One region of the Amycolatopsis sp. NPDC049691 genome, then DNA from elsewhere that is predicted to be linked to it. Evidence: riboswitches for the same ligand, from Rfam matches in the RefSeq annotation. Region 1 holds a riboswitch; each other region holds the start of a gene.

Region 1 (6,487 bases):
CGCCGGTGGTGCCGGCGTCGAGCCGGTGCACGACACCCTGCCGCTCGGCCGCGCCCGACGTCGCGATCCGCAGGCCGGCCGCGGCGAGGCCGCCGACGACCGTCGGGCCGGTCCAGCCCGGGCTGGGGTGCACGGCGACGCCGACCGGCTTGGAGATCACGACGATGTCGTCGTCGTCGTGCAGGATCCGCATGCCCTCGACCGGCTCGGCGACGACCTCGACGGGGTTCGCCGGCTCCGGCAGCGTGATCTCCAGCAGACCGCCGCCGGAAAGCCGGTCGGACTTGCCCGCCGGACGGCCGTCGAGCAGCACGTCGCCGGCTTCGGCCAGCTCCGCGACGACGGTCCGCGAGAGGCCGAGCAGCTTGGCGAGGCCGGCGTCGACCCGCATCCCGTCGAGCCCGTCGGGCACCGGGAGCATCCGCGAGCTCACGCCTGCTCCTCCTGTGCCTTCTCGACTGCCTTCTCGACTTTCTTCTTGTCCTTGGTCGACGTGCCGTCGTAGTCCTTGCCCAGCAGGGACAGCAGCACGATCAGCGCGCCGCCGACGCAGATGGCCGAGTCGGCGATGTTGAAGATCGCGAAGCCCTTGCCATTCGGGGCGAACGCCGAGATGAAGTCGACGACGTGCCCCTGCAACCCGCCGGGCGCCCGGAAGATGCGGTCGGTGAGGTTGCCCGTGGCGCCGGCGAGCACGAGGCCGAGGCCGATGGCCCAGCCGATCGAGCGCAGCCGCCGGGACAGCCAGATGATCGCGATGACGACGGCGAGGGCGACCAGCGCGAGCACCCACGTCATGCCGGTGGCCATCGAGAACGCGGCGCCGGGGTTGCGGATCACCTGCAGGTAGATCAGCCCGCCGAGGATCCGGACCGGCTCCTTGCCCTCCAGGTTGGCGGCGACCAGGTTCTTCGTGACCAGGTCGATCGCCCAGAACACGACGGCGACGGCGAACACCCAGCCCACGCGCCGCTTCGGCAGCGGCTTCGCCGGCTCTTCCGGCGTCTCCTGCACGGTCTCGGGCGCCACTTCGGCGTCGGTGTCGATGTCGGGTTCGGAGTGGCTGGGCTCGGTGCTCACCGCTCCATTCTCCACGGTGCTGGTCAGGCGGTGTCGGCGGCGGTGACCGGCCCGCGCAGGAGCACCGCGAACGCGGCGGCGAACAGCAGGCCCGCCGCCACCAGCGCCCCGGCCGCCAGGGCCGGGAAGACCACCGTGACCAGGACGAACACGACTGGGACGGCCGCCAGGAACCAGCTGCGCTCGTACGCGGCCAGCAGCAGGAGGCCGAGCGCGGCCAGCAGCGCGCCGCGCACGTCCCCGGGCAGCCGCAGCTCCAGCGCGCCGACCAGGTCGAGCAGCGGGACGGCCGCCAGCGCGCCCAGGGTGCCGAGCACGAACCGGACGGGCCGCGGCGCTGTGCCGGCCCGGCGCAGGGACAGCCAGTACCAGCCGGCCACGGCGAGCACGACGCAGGCGAGGCCGGCGAGCCAGCCGAGCGTCGCCGACGGGACGACGTCGGTGGCCGTGGCGAAGGCGATCCCCGAAAGCTCGTTGTCGGGCCGGCCGGTGCCGCCCAGCCCGCCGGTGCCGAGACTCCGGACCGGCTGGTACTCCGGTCCGGCCACGGTTCCGAAGGTGCGGTCCCCGGGCAGCAGCTCGACCGCCACCATGACCAGCAAGGCGAACCCGAGCGCCGCCAACGGGAACCAGGACCGCCGCGAACTCCCCATCACCGCAGGGCCTCGGACGCCGGGCGAAGGAGGGCCGCGAAAGCCGCGGTGAGCAGAACGGCCGCCGAGCCGAGCACCCCCACCAGGTCCGCCGACAGCAGCACGGCGATCACCCCGAACCCGGCCGTGGCGAGCAGGACGAGTTTGCTGCGCTCGTACGCGGAGAGGACAAGCAGGCCGAGGGTGGCCAGCAGCGGGCCGCGCAGGCCGTCGCCGAGCCGGAACTGCCACGACCCGACCAGGTCGAGGAGCGGAAGGGCGACGAGCGCCCCGACCGCCCCGAGGACGAACCAGTCGAGTCGGGCGGGGCGCAGGACGGCCGCGTACCAGATCGCCGTGCCGAGCAGCACCACGCCGAGCGCGATCAGCCAGACCGGACCGGCCGGCAAGCCCGCGCCCGGTGCGTGATAAGGGTCCTGCGTGAGAAACTGCCCGCGGCCGACGTCGGCGGTGGCGCGAAGGTTCTCCTGGCTCATCGGGAGCGACACGATGTTCACGAATTCGCCCTCGGCCGGGCTGCGGCGGGACAGCAGCTGCACCGCCGCCATGCCGATCTGCGTGAGCCCGAGCAGTGCCAACGGAAACCAGAAACGCCGCCCTCTCCCCATCGGGCCAGGTTAGCGCTCAGCAGAACGGCGGCAGCTCCCGCGGGTCGCCGACCGGGGCCCACCGGCCGTCCACCTTCGCGTACTCCCAGCGGGCCCCGCGCGCGACGATCTGGCGCAGCGCGCGGACCACGCGGTCGACGTGCTCCTCGGTGCTGCCCAGGCCGAGGCTGACGCGGATCGCCTGCTGCCCGTCGCCGCCGGTGAGGCCGATCAGGCGCTTGACCGCGATGTGCGCGCAGAAGGCGCCGTCGCGGACGCCGATGCCGTACTCGGCCGACAGCACCGCGGCGAGCCAGCCCGGGTCGAAGCCGTCGACGACGAAGCCGACCGTGCCGACGCGGTCGACCGGCGCGTCGAACAGCCGCAGCTCGGCGCAGCCCGGGATGCCTTCGAGTCCCTTGCGCAGCCGGGCGAGCAGGGCCTGCTCGTGCTCTTCGATCGCGGCCCAGTTCCCGGCCAGGGTCTCGCACGCGACGCCGAGCGCGTACACCCCGACGGTGTTGGGCGAGCCGGCTTCGTGGCGCTCGGGCCCGGTGCTCCAGACGACGGCGTCCTCGGTGACGAGCTTGGTCGCGCCGCCGCCGGCGAGGTACGGCCGGGCGGCACGCAGCCAGTCGGCGCGGCCGATCAGCGCGCCCGCGCCGAAAGGCGCGTAGAGCTTGTGGCCGGACAGCGCGACGTAGTCGACGTCCAGCTCCTTGATGGAGATCCGGCGGTGCGGGGCGAGCTGGGCGGCGTCGAGCGCGACGCGGGCGCCGTGCTTGCGCGCGACGGCGGCGATCTCGGCGACGGGGAGCAGCTCACCGGTCACATTGGACGCTCCGGTGACGACGACCAGTCGCGGTCCCTGCGGGGCGTCCGCGAGTGCTTCGTCCACAGCGGACACCGCGGCGAGGCGGGTGCGCGGGGTCGGGATCCGCCGGACGTTCGAGCCCTGCCACGGCAGCAGCGCGGCGTGGTGCTCGGTGTCGAAGACGATCACGGTCGTGTGCCGGGGCAGGCTGCGGGCGAGCAGGTTGAAGGAATCGGTGGTGTTGCGGGTGAACACGACGGTGTCGGTCTGCCGGGCGTCGACGAAGCGGCGCAGGACGTCGCGCGTGCGCTCGTAGAGCTTGGTGGAGACCTGGGAGGCGAAGCCGGCGCCGCGGTGGACGCTGGCGTACCAGGGCAGGAACTCGTCGACCTTGGCCCGGACGGTGTCGAGACAGGGGGCGCTCGCGGCGTGGTCGAGGTTGGCGTAGCCGATCGTCTCACCCGTGACGAGCGGGACCCGCAGAGCGGCGCCGGCGACGGCCGGGATGTCCTGCGCGGCAACGGTTTCCTCGGCGGTGCGGGCGGCCGGGACGAGTGTGCCCGCTTCGGCCAGGGTGGTGGTGCGGTCGACGGCGAAAGTCATCGGTGCCTCCTCGGCGGTCCGGGGGACCCCGGCGAGGGGCCCGCGCTTGCCGGTCGCACGGCGCGACCAGCCCGGTCTTCACCCGGGGCACCCCACCGCGGTAGGAGGGTTGCCGGTCAGCAAGCCGGGGCTTTGCGCTGACACTCATGACCTGATTAAGAAAGTAACCGAGAACGCGGCGGGCGGCCAAGCTTCTCCGCAACATCTGAGACCCCGCTCACACACCGTGAGGGCTCAGAGCTTCGCGCGGAAGCGCCCCGGGAGCTGCGTCACGGCGTTGTCCGCGAGGTGGGTCGCGGTGCCCGTGTACTGCCCGGCTCCGGCGGTGAAGCGCCAGCCGCCGATGGACTTGCCGTCGACGGGCTCGGCGACCGGCCTGCCGTCCCCGCTGACGGTCCAGAGCGTGAAGTGCACGTGGGCGCCGGTGCTGCTGCCACCGCACGGGAGCGCGTTGCCGGTCGACCCGAGGACAGCGCCGGCCTCGACGTGTTCGCCGTCGGTGACCGCGATGCCCTCCAGGTGGTAGTAGCCGGTCCGCCAGCCACCGTCGTGGTCGACGGTCACCCAGTCACCGCCCGCGCAGTGCTGCAGGCGGACGGTCCCGGCCAGCGGCGCGCGCACGGTCCGGTCGGCCGGGCTGAAGTCGATGGCGTTCTCGACGCCGGTGCTGCCGTCGTCGGAGTGGATGCCGGCCGAGTAGACCTGCTGGCCGGCCGTGAACGGCAGGGCGAGGGCGGGGAACCCTCCGGCGGTCGCGGCCGGCGCACCGAGGAAGCCGAGGACCGCGGTCATCGCGACGGCGAGGGCCGTCCTGCGGACGTGCGGAATTGTCACCGTGCGTGCTCCTTTGGCGTCGCGCTCACCCGTTCGAAGTAACCGGATCGGGCGCAGAGTAGGCCAAAGGGTGGATCATGGGGAAGATTTCGGACGGGGAAGATCACCCTCGCGGGAAAAGATCACCAGGTCGGCGCGGAGAGTGGACAGGCGCCGGACAACGCGCGGCTAGGGCGACGCGCGTTTGAAGGGCTCGCGCCTGGCGTCGCGCGCACGCTCCGCGGCCCGAATAAGCGCGCCGACGCGGGGGCAGAGCATCACGCGCAGGCGCGGCGAGGCCGCCTCGCAGATCAGGCGGACCGGCTCGCAGGCCTCCCCGCCGGACAGGCCCTCCCGACCGCGCACCGGCGCGCCGAGGCATCTCTCTCGCGATCCAAGCCGGCTCGCGCGCCTGCCATGCCGGCCCTCCTGGTTCACCGAACCATCGGATCGGGCCCGCCACGGCCACGAGCGGGTTACCGCCCCGACTCGCCCCGCCAGCGGGCCAGCCGGCCCGCCCGGTCCACCGCTCGCAACCGGCGCTCGACCGCGTCGCGGACCGCCGTCGTCGTCACCACCAGCAGCTGGTCGTTCTCCTGCAGCCGGCTCGTCTTCTGGGGGGTGAAGCCCGCGCCCTCGCGGACCACCAGGCTCACCGTTGCCCCCGTGGGCAGCCGCAGCTCCGACAGGTACACGCCGTGCAGCTTCGATCCCGGCTGGATGCGGACCTGCAGCAGCTCGGCGCCCAGCTCGTCCAGTGGCGCCGAGTCGACCTCGACCTCGTGCGCCTCGGACTTCTTCGCCAGCCCGAGCCTGCGCCCGAGCGGGCCGAGCGTCGCGCCCTGGACCAGCGTCAGCACGATCACCAGCACGAACACCGCGTCGACCAGCCGTTGCGCGCCCGGCAGGCCCTGCGACAGCGGGATCATCGCGAGCACGATCGGCACCGCGCCGCGCAGCCCGGCCCACGACAGGAACGCCTGCTCCCGCCACGGCAGCCGGAACGGCAGCACCGAGAGCACCACCGAGATCGGCCGGGCCAGCAGCAGCACGACGGCGCCCGCGACCAGGCCCGGAATCAGCGTCTCGAACAGCCGGCTCGGCGACGCGAACAGCCCGAGCAGCACGAACAGCCCGATCTGCGCCAGCCAGCCGAGCCCCTCGGCGAACGACAATGTGTCCGACCGGTGCGGCAGCCGCGAATTGCCCAGCACCAGCGCGGCGACGTAGGTCGCGAGCAGCCCGGACGCGTGCGCCAGCTGGCCGGACGAGTACGCGACCACGCAGACCGCGACCGTCGCGAGCGGGTAGAGCCCGGTCGCCGGCAGCGCGGCCCGGCGCAGCGCGAGCCCGCCGAGCCAGCCGAAGCCGAGCCCGATCGCCAGGCCGGCCCCCAGCTCGTAGACCACCAGCAGCGGCAGCGTCCAGTCCACAGTGGTGCCTTCGGCCAGCACGACGACGGCGATGTACGCCGGCGCGTCGTTGATGCCGGACTCCAGCTCCAGCGCCCCGACCAGGCGCTTGCCGATCCCGGCCGTGCGCAGCACCGAGAACACCGCCGCCGCGTCGGTCGAGGCGAGCACCGCGCCCCACAGCAGGGCGAACCGCCAGTCGAGGCCGAGCAGGAAGTGCAGCGCCGCACCGGTGACCGCGACGCTCACCACAACGGCCACTGTGGACAGTACGATTCCCAGGCCCAGCGCGGGTTTCACGGCGGACCAGCGCGTTGTCAGCCCGCCTTCGGCGAGGATCATGACGAGGGCGGCGAGGCCCAGCGACTGGGTCAGCCCGGGGTTGTCGAACCGGATGCCGAAGCCGGCTTCGCCCAGCAGCACGCCGATCCCGAGGTACAGCAGCAGCGAAGGCAGGCCGAGCCGGATGGAGACGCGCACGGCGAGCACGGACGCGAGCAGCACGACGCCGCCGACGCCGAGCAA
Region 2 (6,487 bases), on a different contig from region 1:
CCGGCAGCTCGGTGCGCTGGGTGACCACCGCCATCCGCAGGTCGCGAACATGGCTCACCCGCCCGGAATCCGGCTCGGCGAGTCCGGAAAGGACTTCCAGCAGGGTGGTCTTGCCACCGCCGTTGAGACCGACGACGCCGATGCGCTGCCCGGCCGCGACGCCCAGCGACACGCCGTCCAGGAGCGGGCGAACCCCGTAGGACTTGCTCACCGCCTCCAGGTTGACCAGGTTGGCCATCCGGATCCTTTCCTCAGTAACAGAAGTCCACAGTGGACGATCAGGCGTGCACGCGCGGCGGGGCGGGCCGCGGCGCGTCGTCGCCGCCGACGACGCGGGCGCCCGGGACCGGGCCGTGCGCCACCCGGACCGTGCGGCACACCCCCGCGCCCGACAGCTCGGCCGCGACTTCGACCGCCGACTGCGCGTCTTCGCAAAGGAACGCGCACGTCGGGCCCGAGCCGGAGACCGTTCCGGCGAGCGCGCCCGCGTTGACGCCGGCGCGCAGCGTGCGGCGCAGGCCCGGGCGCAGCGAGACCGCCGCCGCCTGGAGGTCGTTGCCCAGCAGCAGCGCCAGCTGCCGCGGGTCGCCCGAGGCCAGCGCCTCGACGACCGGGGTGTGCGAGCCGATCCGCGGCGGGTTGCCGTCGGCGCGCAGCCGGTCGAGCTCGCCGAACACCTTCGGCGTCGACAGGCCGCGCTCGTCGAAGGCGAGCACCCAGTGAAAGGTGTGCCGGGAGAGCACCGGGACCAGCCGCTCGCCGCGCCCGGTGCCCAGCGCGGTGCCGCCGTAGAGCGCGAACGGGACGTCGCTGCCCAGGCCGGCGGCGATCTCGGCGAGCTCGTCACGCGTGACGTCGAGGTTCCACAGGCTCGCCAGCCCGACCAGGGTCGCGGCCGCGTCGGCACTGCCGCCCGCCATGCCGCCCGCGACCGGGATGCCCTTGCGCAGCACCACGCGGACCTTCGGCTCGCCACTGCGCCCGACGTGCGCGGACAGCGCTTCGACCGCGCGCCAGGCCAGGTTCTCGGGGCCGGTCGGGACCGCGCCCTCGCCCTCGCCGTAGATCTCCAGCCCCGGCTCTTCGGTGACGGCGACGGTCACCTCGTCGGTCAGCGACAGGGCCTGGAACACGGTCACCAGCTCGTGGTAACCGTCTTCGCGCAGGTCGTCGACCGCCAGGTGCAGGTTGACCTTGGCCGGGACCCGGACGGTGACTGGGGGCGGAACTACGGCGAGCACCCGACCAGCCTACGTGGCCGCGAAAACGCCCCGATGCGACCTGCGCATCGGGGCGGTTCCGACGGTGACAACCGGGGCTCCGCCCCGGGCCGGGGGCTCCGCCACCCGGAACCCCCGAAAGCGACGTTCAGCTCAAGCCGCGACACCCTGGGGGCCGCGGGCGGTGTGCGTCACGTGGCCGCCGCGCTCGGCGACCCACGCCAGGGCCGCGTCGGCGCGCTCGCCGCGGACGCCGAGGCGGAAGCGCCCGACCGGGGTGTCGCCGATCCGGGTCAGGCCGCCGCCGATGGTGGCGAACTCGACGTCGAAGCGGCCCGCCGCCTCGGGCAGCAGCGCGCCGACCGACGCGAAGCCGACCAGCACGACGTCGACCGAGCGGTCGTAGCGCGACGACTGCGCGCGCGTGGTCTCGATGGCGGGCAGCAGCGCCTGCGCGGTGCGGCTGGCCGGGTTCGAGATCAGGTCGAGCACCGTGCCGCGCTCGACGACGGTGCCGTCTTCGAGCACCGCGACGTCGTCGCAGACCCGGCGGACCACGCCGGCGTCCGGCGTCGTGACGACGACGGTGGTGCCCAGCTCGGAGCGGGCGCGGTCGAGCACGGTGAGCACCGAGCCCGCCTCCTCCGGGTCGACGCCGGCCGTCGGGTCGTCGGCCAGGAGCACGGCGGGCGCCGCCGCGAGGGCCTTCGCGACCGCGACGCGGCGGAGCTGACCCTCGGTGAGCTCGCCGGGACGCTGCGTCGCGCGCTGCGTCAGGCCGACCAGGTCGAGCAGCGAGCCGACCCGGCTGCGGCGCTGCGGGCCGTCGACGCCGAGCTGCTCGAGCGGGGAGGCGATGTTGCCGGCGATGGTGCGTTCGGCGATCAGCTCCGGCTTCGTCGAGACGACGCCGAGCTGGCGGCGGATCTCCCGCAGGCGGCGGCCGTCGAGGGTGCCGGTGTTGAGGCCGTCGAGCCGGACGACGCCGCGGTCGGGCCGCTCCTGCAGCGCGATGCACCGGGCGAGGACGGACTTGCCCGACCCGGCGGGGCCGACCACGCCGAACAGCGAGCCGGCCTGGACGTCGACACTCACGTCCCGCAGGGCGATGACCGAATTTCCGTTGGTGGCAAAGGTTTTGGACAGGTTTTCGACGGTGATCACGAAGGCTCCAGAAAACGGGGTGCGCGCAGTGCGCGGCACCCGGCCGCAAGCAAGGTCCGTCCGTTGTGGACGGTGCGTGAAGAAGAGGTGGACCGGCTACGACTGGCTCAGTGGGAGCGTCGACATGCGGTCACGGAGCGGCGGCCTTCGTCGACTACGCGACGCCTGGTCAGGAGCAGGGGGCGAGCTACCCTCTTCATCGGAAACGGCCTCCATCGGTCCTGGCGGTAGCACCTGCCCTGTGGAGGGTGGTTGCTGCGACTTCGGCGAGCCAGGTCTCTCAGTCGCTCGGGATGGACGCTTCCGAGTAAAGCCGATCCCGAGGAGCGAAAGCAAGCCCGTTGGCCCAGATCACACGAGTGGCGGTGTCCGAATGGCGGGATCACCGGCGTGGGAGGGGTATTTTCACCGCCTCCACTGTGGATTGCTAACGCGCGGCGGCGATCCGGGCGAAGTCGTGCACGTCCAGCTGTTCACCACGGGTCTTGGGGTCGATCCCGGCGGCGGTGAGCAGTTCCCCGGCGCGCTCGGCGGAGCCCGCCCAGCCCGCGAGCGCGGCGCGGAGGGTCTTCCTGCGTTGCGAGAAGGCGGCGTCGACGAGGCCGAAGAGCCGATCGCGGTCCTCCGACGCCGGAGCGTCACCGCGCTCGAAGGCGACGAGCGCCGAGTCGACGTTGGGCACCGGCCAGAACACCGAGCGCGGCACGGCGGCGACCTTGCGGGCCGGGCCGTACCAGGCGAGCTTGACGCTGGGGACGCCGTAGATCCGGCTGCCGGGGCCGGCGGCCATCCGGTCGGCGACCTCGGTCTGGACCATGACGAGGCCCGACTTCAGCGACGGCACCTCGGCGAGCAGGTGCAGCACGACGGGAACGGCGACGTTGTAGGGCAGGTTGGCGACGAGCGCGGTCGGCTCGCCCAGTTCTTCGCGGGTGACCCGCAGGGCATCGGCCCCGACGACCCGCAGCCGCGCGGCGGCTTCGGGGCCGCGCTCGGCGACGGTCTTGGGCAGCCGCTCGGCGAGCTTGGGATCGATCTCGACGGCGACGACGTGCGCACCGGTGGCGAGCAGCCCGAGGGTGAGCGACCCGAGCCCGGGCCCGACTTCGAGGACAACGTCGTCTTCGGTGACGCCGGCCAGCTCGACGATCCGCCGGACGGTGTTGGGATCGTGCACGAAGTTCTGCCCGAGCTTCTTGGTCGGCCGCACGTCGAGCTCGGCCGCCAGCCCGCGGATCTCGGCAGGTCCCAGCAGTTCAACCACCGGGTGAGCCTACCGAGGCGGCCGGCGCGCGTGGCCGGACGGTCGATCGCACGCGAAACGGCCCCCGTCCACGAAGGACGGGGGCCGCTCCGGAAAGGAAACTCAGGCCTTCTTGCCGCAGACCGGCCAGGCGCTGTAGCCGCCACGCGCGTCGCGGACCTTCTCCGCGATCGCGATCTGCTGCTCGCGCGACGCCTGGTTCGGGTAGGCCGCGTACGCGTCGCCGCCGTAGGCGTCCCACGTGCGCTTGTCGAACTGCAGGCCGCCGTAGTAGCCGTTGCCCGTGTTGATGGCCCAGTTGCCGCCCGACTCGCACTGCGCGATGCGGTCCCACGCGGAGCCGTCGCCGATCGCCGGTGTCGGGGCCTGCTTGGTGCCGACGTGGATGATCTTCGGCTTCGGCTGGGTGATGACCTGCTCGGAGATGCTCTCGCGGGAGACCTCTTTGCCGTTCTTCTGCGTGACCTTGTAGGTCACCATCTTCTCGCCCGGCGTGCCGGGGTCCTCGACCGTGGTCTTGCCCTTGGCGAGGTCCGGGTCGTCGACCTTCTGCTCGGGCGGGTCGATGGACTCCTTCTGGACGACCGTCGAGACGCCGGTGCGGCTGATGTGCACCTCGGCGCCGTCGGTCAGCTTGACGTCCAGGCCGCCCTCGGCCTGGTCCTCCGGGCCCAGGGTGAGCTTGTACTCGCCCAGGAACTCCTTCGTCGTGACCGCGGTCGTCTTCACCTGCTTCGGCGCGTTGGCGCCGTCGTACAGGGTGATGTTCTTGAGGGTCTTGATCTCGACGGTCGCGCCCTGCAGGGGCAGCTCGCCGTCCTTCGGCATCGACATCCACGTGCCGGGCTTGTCGAGCTCGGTCATGCCGAGCTGGCCCAGCGCGTCGCCGAGGTGGGTCGCGCGGACCCAGGAGGTGTGCTCCGCGCCGTCGACGATCATCTTCAGCTGGCGGCCGCGCTCGAGCTTGATGACGCCGCCGTCGCCGACCTCCGCCTGCGGGGACGGGGAGAGCGAGTCGTGCGCGCCCACGGACAGGCCCGCGTCCTCCAGCACCTCGCCGACGGTGTCGCCGAACGAGTGCACGGTGGTCTGCTGGCCGTCGACGTCGACGGTGATGCTCTTGTTCATCGCCAGCGCGGCCGCGCCGCCGCCGGCGACGCTGATCATGACGCTGAGGACGGCGCCCTTGAGGAACCGGCGCTTCCAGACCTTGGTCGTCTGGCGGAGACCCTCGTCCAGAGCCGCACGACGCGCTTCGGGGGAAGCGGTGCGGTCCTCCTCGAGGCCGTCCGGGATGACGATCGGCGGCAGGTACGTCGTCTCCGCGTTGATGAGGCGGATCAGTTCGTCGACGTCGACGTCGATCTCGGCCATCATCGCGTCGGCATCGGGGCCGAGCGCGGCGAGGATGTCCTGCTGCGTGATGTTCGGGTCGTCGGAGAAGTCGAGCTGGCCGTAAGCGGTGTCCTCGTAATGCCGATCGAGGACGGCCGAGCGCGCTCCAGCCTGTCTGCTACCTGTCACCGGGGATCGTTCCCTTTCACGAGGCGGCGGTCGGGGGCGCCGCCTCTACGACTGGGCGTGACGATCGGCAGCTGCTGAGCGCAGTACCGAGCGGCACGATCACGGGACAGTAACGGGTCGCGGCGGGTTGCGCAAACACCCCCCGGAGTGTCGTGATCCCCGTCACTCCATCAGGTGGACGATCAAGGAACACTGTTGTCGCAATGCGTTCAACCCGTTGTGACACTGGGGAGTCGGTAGACCCGCTCGGCGGTGGTCCGGACCGATTCGGCGACTTCGTGGACAGCTTCGCCCCTGAGCGCCGCGAGGTGACGGACGGTGTAGGCAGCGCCGAACGGCTCGTTCGGCCGCCCACGGAACGGGTGGGGGGTCAGAAACGGCGCGTCGGTTTCGACGAGGTACTGATCCGGCGGGCAGAGCCGGGCCGCCTCGTGCAGCCCCTTCGCGTTCTTGAACGTCACCGTTCCCGCGAAGGAAAGGACGTATCCCGCGTCGAGGCACTTGCGGGCCATTTCGGCGTCCCCGGAAAAACAATGGAAGATTACGGCGTTCGGCGCATTCTCTTCGGCCAGGATGCGCAGCACGTCGTCGTGGGCCTCGCGGTCGTGGATCATCAGCGGCTTGTCCAGCCGCTTGGCGAGGTCGATGTGCCAGCGGAACGCCTCCTGCTGGGCGTCGTGCGGCGAGTAGTCCCAGTAGTAGTCGAGGCCGGTCTCGCCGACGGCGACCACCCGGTCGGTCGCGGCCAGGCGCTCCACTTCGGACTTCTCGGCCTCGCCGAACTCCTTGGTCCGCGTCGGGTGGATCGCGACGGCGGCCCAGACTCGGCGGTCCCAGGTCGCCGCCTCGGTGGCCCAGCGCGCGGAGGCGAGGTCGTCCGCGACCGTGACGACGCGGGCGACACCGGCGCGCTCGGCGCGGTCGACCATGGCCGTGACATCGGCCGCGGTGACCGCGCCGCACGCGTCGAGATGGGTGTGCGCGTCCACCACCGACACCGGGAGCCGGTCCGGGACCGGCGGCAGCTCGCGCTTCTCTTCACCCATGCGTACTTCTTACTCCTTGGTGATCGGCGCCCACTCCGGACCGGTCTCGCCGAGCGCCGGGTCGAGCTTGGTGAACAGCGGCGACGGCTTCTGCAGCGGCCGGCCGACCTCGATCGGCGTCGACTCCCACTTCGCCTGCTCGGCCGCGTAGTCGCCGGTCAGGATCGGGTTGACCCGGCCGTCGATGTCGAGGTCGTCGACCTCCTTGAGCTCCGGCTGGGCGGCCCAGACGCCGGTGCCGCCGAGCGCCTCGTGCACCTTCTGCGCCG
Region 3 (6,487 bases), on a different contig from region 1:
TGTGGACGCTCGGGCTCGACGGCCAGCAGCACGACGGTCACCGGCAGCAGGAGGACGGCGGAAACCGTGTAGTAGAGCCAGACGAACTGGGTGCCGCCGGAGGAGATCCGCTTGGCGGCGAGGTTCCACGCGGCGTGCACGACGGCGGCGACGAGGACGAAAGACAAGGCGGTGGCGTTCATGGGGCCCCTTCGGGTTTTCGCGCGCGCGAAAACCGGGTCCTCCAGGCTTTTGCCCCGTCAGATGAACGACCGGCCGTCCGGGCCCGCCGATGGTGCCGCTCGGACCAGGCCCGCCGACCCTGATTGTGTGTCGCGTGCGCGGGCCGGCGACGGAACCCTAGGCACTGCCGTCCCCCACCGTACTCCCGGTGCCGGACGCCGGCGGCCCGGCTGTTAAAGTGGTCGCTCGCTGCCCGTGCGGCATTCCGTCATGGAGGAAACCCGCTTTCCGCGGGGCCACTTCAGCGCGGCGGCGATCTCACCGAGTGAAACAGGAGTTGCCCTATGGCCAACATCAAGTCGCAGATCAAGCGCATCACGACGAACGAGAAGGCGCGTCAGCGCAACCAGGCGATCCGGTCCTCGGTGAAGACCGCGATCCGCAAGGTCCGCGAAGCCGCCGAGGCCGGCGACAAGGCCAAGGCCGTCGAGCTGCAGCGCGACGCCGCCCAGAAGCTGGACAAGGCCGTCTCGAAGGGCGTCATCCACGCCAACCAGGCCGCCAACAAGAAGTCGGCGCTCGCCAAGCGCGTCAACGCGCTCTGAGCTGGTTGATTTCTGGGAAAGCCCCGGCCTCCGGCCGGGGCTTTCTTCATGCCCGTGGTCAGCCTTTGGCGGCCGCCACCTCGAGGACCGCGCGCTCCAGCGCGTAGCCGGGATCGGCTGCCACGCCCTTGACCTCGGCGTTCAGGCGCGCGACCACCCGCATCGCGGTGGCCAGGCCGTCCTGGTTCCAGCCTCGCGACTGGCCCTGGGCCTTCCGGATCTTCCACGGCGGCATGCCCAGCTCGCCGGCCATCTGGTTCGGGTTGCCGCGGCCCGCGCCCGAGACCCGGGCGATCGTGCGGACCGCGTCGGCCAGGGCGTCCGCCACCAGGACGTGCGGGACGCCCAGCTGCATCGCCCACCGCAGTGACTCCAGCGCCGCCGAGCGGTCACCGCTGACCGCCTTCTCCGCGACCGCGAAGCCCGTCACGTCGGCGCGGCCGCGGTGGTACTGCCGGACCGCGTCGGCGTCGACCGTCCCGCCCGTGTCGGCCACCAGCTGGCTCGCCGCCGAGGAGAGTTCGCGCAGGTCGGAGCCCACCGCGTCGATCAGCGCGGCCACCCCCGCCGGGTCGATCTTGCCGCCCGCGCGGCGCACCTCGTGCCGTACGAACTGCTCGCGCTCGGCCGGCTTGGTCAGCTTCGGGCACTCCGTGACCTCGGCGCCGGCCTTCTTCAGCGCCGCGGGCAGCGACTTGCCCGCCTTGCTGCGGCCGCCGCCGGTGTGCACGACGACCAGCACGACGCCGTCCGCCGGGTCCTTCAGGTACGCCGCCACGGCGTCGGCCAGCTCCTGCGAGATGTCCTGCGCCGACTCCAGGACGATCACGCGGCCCTCGCTGAACAGCGACGGGCTGACGAGTTCGGCCAGCTCGGGGGCTGTGAGATCGGACACCCGGACCCGGGTCAGCTCGGCCGTGGCGTCGATCGCCCGCGCCGCGGCGAGCGTCTCGCGGACGGCCCGTTCGATCAGCAGTTCTTCCTCGCCCAGGACCAGGTGCAGCGGGGCGGGGGCGGTGGCTTGCGCGGTCACCCGAGGATCCTCTCACTTGCGGTGTCGTGCGCCCGCTCCGGTGATGTCCGACGGCCACCGTGGCACGGCGTGACCGCCATGTCGTACGGTGTCCACGAGGCGGCGCGCTCGATCGCGCGCCCCGACAACCGAATACCGCTCATCCAGAGGGGCAGAGGGAACGGCCCGACGAAGCCCCGGCAACCGGCGTACAGCCCGTCATCCCGCGATCGCGGGGTAGCTGACGACCACGGTGCCAATTCCGGCCCGCTTCGGCGGGGCAGATGAGGAAAGGAACCTCGCGATGACCGCAACCCTCGGCACGACCTCCACCACGAAGACCCCGGATCTCGGTCCCGCCGTCGAACTGGTGTCGAAGGAAGAGGGTCACCGGCAGCCGCTCGCCCCCGAGTTCGTCTCCGCGGAGGACTTCTCGCCGCTCGAGGTCGCCTACGACTTCGGCCGCGTCCGCCGCGAAGACATCGAGGCCGGCCCCAAGAACATCTGGCGCTACAAGAAGCTCCTCCCGGTTCCGTCCAACGTCGAAGAGATCCCGAACACCGAGCCCGGCGCGACCCGGCTGATCCGCGCCGACCGCCTCGCGAAGGAACTCGGCCTCAAGCGCGTGTGGGTCAAGGACGACACCGGCAACCCGACGCACTCGTTCAAGGACCGCGTCGTCGCCGTCGCGCTGGCCGCGGCCCGCGAGTTCGGCTTCGAGGTGCTGGCCTGTCCGTCGACCGGCAACCTGGCCAACGCGACGGCCGCCGCCGCGGCCCGCGCCGGCTGGCGGTCGGTCGTGCTGATCCCCAAGACCCTCGAGCGCGCCAAGATCCTCACCACCGCGGTGTACGACGGCGACCTGATCGCCGTCGACGGCAACTACGACGACGTCAACCGCCTCGCCACCGAGCTGGCCGGCGAGCACCCGACGTGGGCGTTCGTGAACGTGAACGTCCGGCCGTACTACTCGGAGGGCTCGAAGACGCTGGCCTACGAGGTCGCCGAGCAGCTCGGCTGGCGCATCCCGCCGCAGATCGTCGTGCCGATCGCCTCCGGTTCGCAGCTGACGAAGGTGGACAAGGGTTTCCGCGAGCTGGGCCAGCTCGGCTTGGTGGACGCCAGCCCGTACAAGGTGTTCGGCGCGCAGGCGACCGGCTGCTCGCCGGTGTCGGCCGCGTTCCGCGCAGGCCAGGACGTGGTCCAGCCGGTGAAGCCGGACACGATCGCCCGTTCGCTGGCGATCGGCAACCCGGCCGACGGCCCGTACGTCCTCGACATCGTCAACCGCACCGGCGGCGCGATCGAAGACGTCACCGACGAGGAGGTCGTCGAGGGCATCCGGCTGCTGGCCCGCACCGAGGGCATCTTCACCGAGACGGCCGGCGGGGTCACCGTGGCCACGGCGAAGAAGCTGGTGGAGACGGGCAAGCTCGACCCGGACGCGGAGACGGTCCTCCTGATCACCGGCGACGGCCTCAAGACCCTCGACGCGGTCGAGAACCACATCGGCCCCAAGGCGACCGTGCCGCCGTCGGCCGCCGCGGTGAACGAGGCGCTCGGCTACTGACGCTCCCCGAGCTGGGGACGGGCCGCCGCGGCCCGCCCCCGCTTCGGTCGCGGGCAACGGGACCCGGAGTCGGTGGCCACCGGGCCTCCGCCTCCGCCCCCCGCCCGGCGACAGCAGCCGAGGGCAAGCCACGAGGCCGCTCGGCCACCAACCCCGCCGAGCGCATGCCCGCCCTGACTCCGGCAGCGGCAACAAGCCTCGCCCCAATCCGGTGGCGGACAACGGCCTCGCCCGGAGCTGGCGGCCACGGGACCACCGCCCCGCCGACCGCCGGCCAGCCCGGCGACAGCAGCCAGGGCAAGCCACGAGAGGACCGGCCTGGTGATCGGCTGCCGCGCCACGGCCGCAGCGGCCGCGATCGTCGCTGCCACCGCGCCCGGCGCGTTCGGGATCATCGCGCTTGGCCACTGACCCTCGCGGGCCGCTCGGTCTGCGCCTGGTGAGTACCTCCTTTCGCGTTTCTCCGGGCCGATAGGGTCGACACCCGCCAGGTGTCGGCTCGGTCCGGGAGGTTCGGGGAAATGCGGAATCTCGGCAAGCACTGGATGGTCACCGCCGAGCGTGATGGGGATGCCTTGCCCACCACCGTTGTCGCGAAGTGGCGGTGGTACAAGAAGGGCGCCCGGCGAGACCGGTTGCGGTACGGCGTCGTGGAAGTCGTCGCCCTCATCGGCTCGGCCGCTATCCCGGTTGCCGCCGCCGCTCACCTCGATTCGGTCGTCATTGCCGCCCTCGGTTCCGTCGTTCTGGTCGCCACCGGGATCCGGACCACGTTCGGCATGCACCAGAACTGGGTGGAACACAGCCAGATCGGCTACGCGATCGAGCGCGAGGCCGCCTTGTTCCTCCATTCCGCACCGCCGTATGAAGGCTCGGACGCCGTCCGGGTGCTGGTCGCGCGCGTGGAAACCCTGGCCGAGGAAGGCGGACAGCAGTGGGCTCGCCGCCGGATCGCTTTCGAACGCGACCGTCAGGCCGACGGAAGCGCCCCGAAGCCCGCCGCGGAGTGACCCGCTCACCGCCGGGGCGGGGCTCGCGGCTCGCCCCGGCGGACTATCGCCGTTCCGGTGACCACCGCCGTGTCGCCGTCCACGTCGGTTCGGGTCACCAGCGCGCCCAATGCCTTCAGCTCGTCCATTGTGGACTTACTGGGGTGGCCGTATGTGTTGCCCGCGCCCACGCTGACCAACGCCACCCTCGGCGCGACCGCCGCGAGGAACGTCGGCAGCGAGTACCGAGAACCGTGGTGGGGCACCTTCAACACCTCCGCTTTCAGTTCACCGACGTCGGCCAGCAGGTCCGATTGGGCCGCCAGCTCGACGTCGCCCGTCAGGAGCACCCGGCCGGCCGGGGTTTGCGCTCGCAGGACCACCGAGCTGTTGTTGATCGTCGTGCCGTCCTGTGGCCCCGTCGTGCGGGCCGGTACGTAACGCGGGCCCAGTACGTCGAGCGTCAGACCCGGCCAGCTCATCCGTTCCCCCGGGTTCAGCTCCACCAACGGCACTTCCTGGTTCCTGGCCTCCGCCGCGACCTGGCGCCACGCCCACTCCGGCGCCCGCCCCGGGCCGACGGCGACCTCGCCGACCGACCGGCCTTCGAACACCGACGAGAGCCCGCCGATGTGGTCGGCGTGCAGGTGGCTCAGCACCAGCAACGGGATCCGCTCCACAGACAGCCGGTGCAGGCACTCGTCCACCGGCCCCGGCTCGGGTCCGGTGTCCACGACGACGGCCCGCCCCGGCTCCGCCGTCGCCAGCACCACAGCGTCGCCTTGGCCGACATCGCACTCGACCATCGCCCAGTCGCGCGGTGGCCACGCCGGCGCGAACACCTTGACCGGCACGAACGCCAGCAGTGCACCGACGACCAGCATCGCCATGGCCAGGCGCATGCGCCGATGCCGGGCGGCCAGCACCAGCACCACGAGCAACGCGGCGGCCAGCAACCCACCCGCCCAGCCGCCGGGCCAGGCGACGACCGCGCCGGGTGCGCGTGCGCCATGCCGTGCCACCGTGATCAGCCAGCGCGCTTCCGGGTCGGCCAGGTGCACCAGGACCTGCCCGGCACCCCGCCACCAGGGGCCGACCACCGTCGCTAGCACGCCGAGCACCGTCGCCGGAGCGACCACGGGAGCGGCGAGGACGTTGGTGAGCACCGAAACCAGGCTCACCGTGCCCGCCATGCCCGCGAGCACCGGTGCTGTCACCAGGAAGGCCGCCAACGGGATCGCCAGCCCCTCGGCGAACCCCGGCGGGACGCCGCGGCGCACCAGCGCGGCGGCCCAGCGGGGTGCGATCAGGACCAGCCCGGCGGTGGCGAACACCGACAGCGCGAACCCGAAGTCCGTGGCCATCGCCGGATCCGTCACCACCAGCACGCACACCGCGAACGCCAGCGCCGGCAGCGCCGAGCCACGCCGGCCCAGCGCCAACGCCAGCAGCGCGACCGCCGCCATCACGCCCGCCCGCAGCACGCTCGGCTCCGGACCGACCAGGACGAGGAACCCGGCCAGGCACCCGCCCGCGGCCACCGCCGAAGTCCGCGGCCCGAACCGCAGCAGCCGCAGCAGGAGCAACACCGCGCCGCACGCCACGGCGAGGTTGCCACCGCTGACCGCCGTCAGGTGCGCCAGGCCGGCGGTGACGAACTCCTGCTCGACCCGCGGCGACAACCCGCTCGTGTCGCCGAGGACCAGGCCCGGCAGGAGCCCGGCGGGTTCCGCCGGCAGGACCTGGCACAGGTCGTGGAGCCCGGCGCGCAGGTCGGCCGCGGTCAGCTGCCACCACGGCGCCGGGCCGGGATCGCCCGGCGGCCCGCGCACGGACAGCACCGCGACGGTCAGGTCGGAGCCGCGCGGCGGCATCAGCATGCCTGCCGCCGTCACGTCCTGACCCGGCAGCAGTGCCGCCCACTGCGCCACCGGCGCCAGCAGCAGGACACGCCCGGACGAGGTGACCGGCCGGCCGTCGACCGACGCCGTGCGGACGTCGGCCGTCAGCACTACTGACCGGGCACCGGCCTGCTGGTCGGCGTACCCCGCGCTGCGCACGGGTTTCGGACGTTCGGCGACGACGACCCGCAACGCCGCGGGCAGCCCCTCGGTCGCGACAGCACGAAGGTCGTCCCGCTGTGCGTCCC

Evidence for each region. A riboswitch is a leader RNA that binds a small molecule or an ion and turns the genes downstream of it on or off. The one in region 1 is predicted to bind S-adenosylmethionine.
Region 2: another riboswitch for S-adenosylmethionine. It lies ahead of AB0J40_RS12785 (ATP-binding cassette domain-containing protein); the one in region 1 lies ahead of AB0J40_RS29565 (aminotransferase class V-fold PLP-dependent enzyme).
Region 3: another riboswitch for S-adenosylmethionine. It lies ahead of thrC (threonine synthase); the one in region 1 lies ahead of AB0J40_RS29565 (aminotransferase class V-fold PLP-dependent enzyme).

The regions. Positions count from the first base shown of each region.
Region 1 is NZ_JBFANX010000014.1:182,627-189,113, forward strand. It holds gene AB0J40_RS29545 (RluA family pseudouridine synthase) at 1-433, opposite strand, end outside; gene lspA (signal peptidase II) at 430-1,029, opposite strand; gene AB0J40_RS29555 (hypothetical protein) at 1,104-1,733, opposite strand; gene AB0J40_RS29560 (hypothetical protein) at 1,733-2,341, opposite strand; gene AB0J40_RS29565 (aminotransferase class V-fold PLP-dependent enzyme) at 2,358-3,737, opposite strand; SAM riboswitch class IV at 3,775-3,889, opposite strand; gene AB0J40_RS29570 (M23 family metallopeptidase) at 3,972-4,571, opposite strand; gene AB0J40_RS29575 (potassium/proton antiporter) at 5,027-6,487, opposite strand, start outside.
Region 2 is NZ_JBFANX010000005.1:50,359-56,845, forward strand. It holds gene AB0J40_RS12775 (ABC-F family ATP-binding cassette domain-containing protein) at 1-238, opposite strand, end outside; gene AB0J40_RS12780 (4-(cytidine 5'-diphospho)-2-C-methyl-D-erythritol kinase) at 279-1,241, opposite strand; gene AB0J40_RS12785 (ATP-binding cassette domain-containing protein) at 1,374-2,384, opposite strand; SAM riboswitch class I at 2,594-2,684, opposite strand; gene rsmA (16S rRNA (adenine(1518)-N(6)/adenine(1519)-N(6))-dimethyltransferase RsmA) at 2,812-3,648, opposite strand; gene AB0J40_RS12795 (transglycosylase family protein) at 3,751-5,172, opposite strand; gene AB0J40_RS12800 (TatD family hydrolase) at 5,382-6,218, opposite strand; gene metG (methionine--tRNA ligase) at 6,228-6,487, opposite strand, start outside.
Region 3 is NZ_JBFANX010000009.1:206,200-212,686, reverse strand. It holds gene AB0J40_RS22245 (DMT family transporter) at 1-182, opposite strand, end outside; gene rpsT (30S ribosomal protein S20) at 507-767, shown strand; gene holA (DNA polymerase III subunit delta) at 826-1,800, opposite strand; SAM riboswitch class I at 1,937-2,070, shown strand; gene thrC (threonine synthase) at 2,084-3,349, shown strand; gene AB0J40_RS22225 (DUF4231 domain-containing protein) at 3,871-4,359, shown strand; gene AB0J40_RS22220 (DNA internalization-related competence protein ComEC/Rec2) at 4,365-6,487, opposite strand, start outside.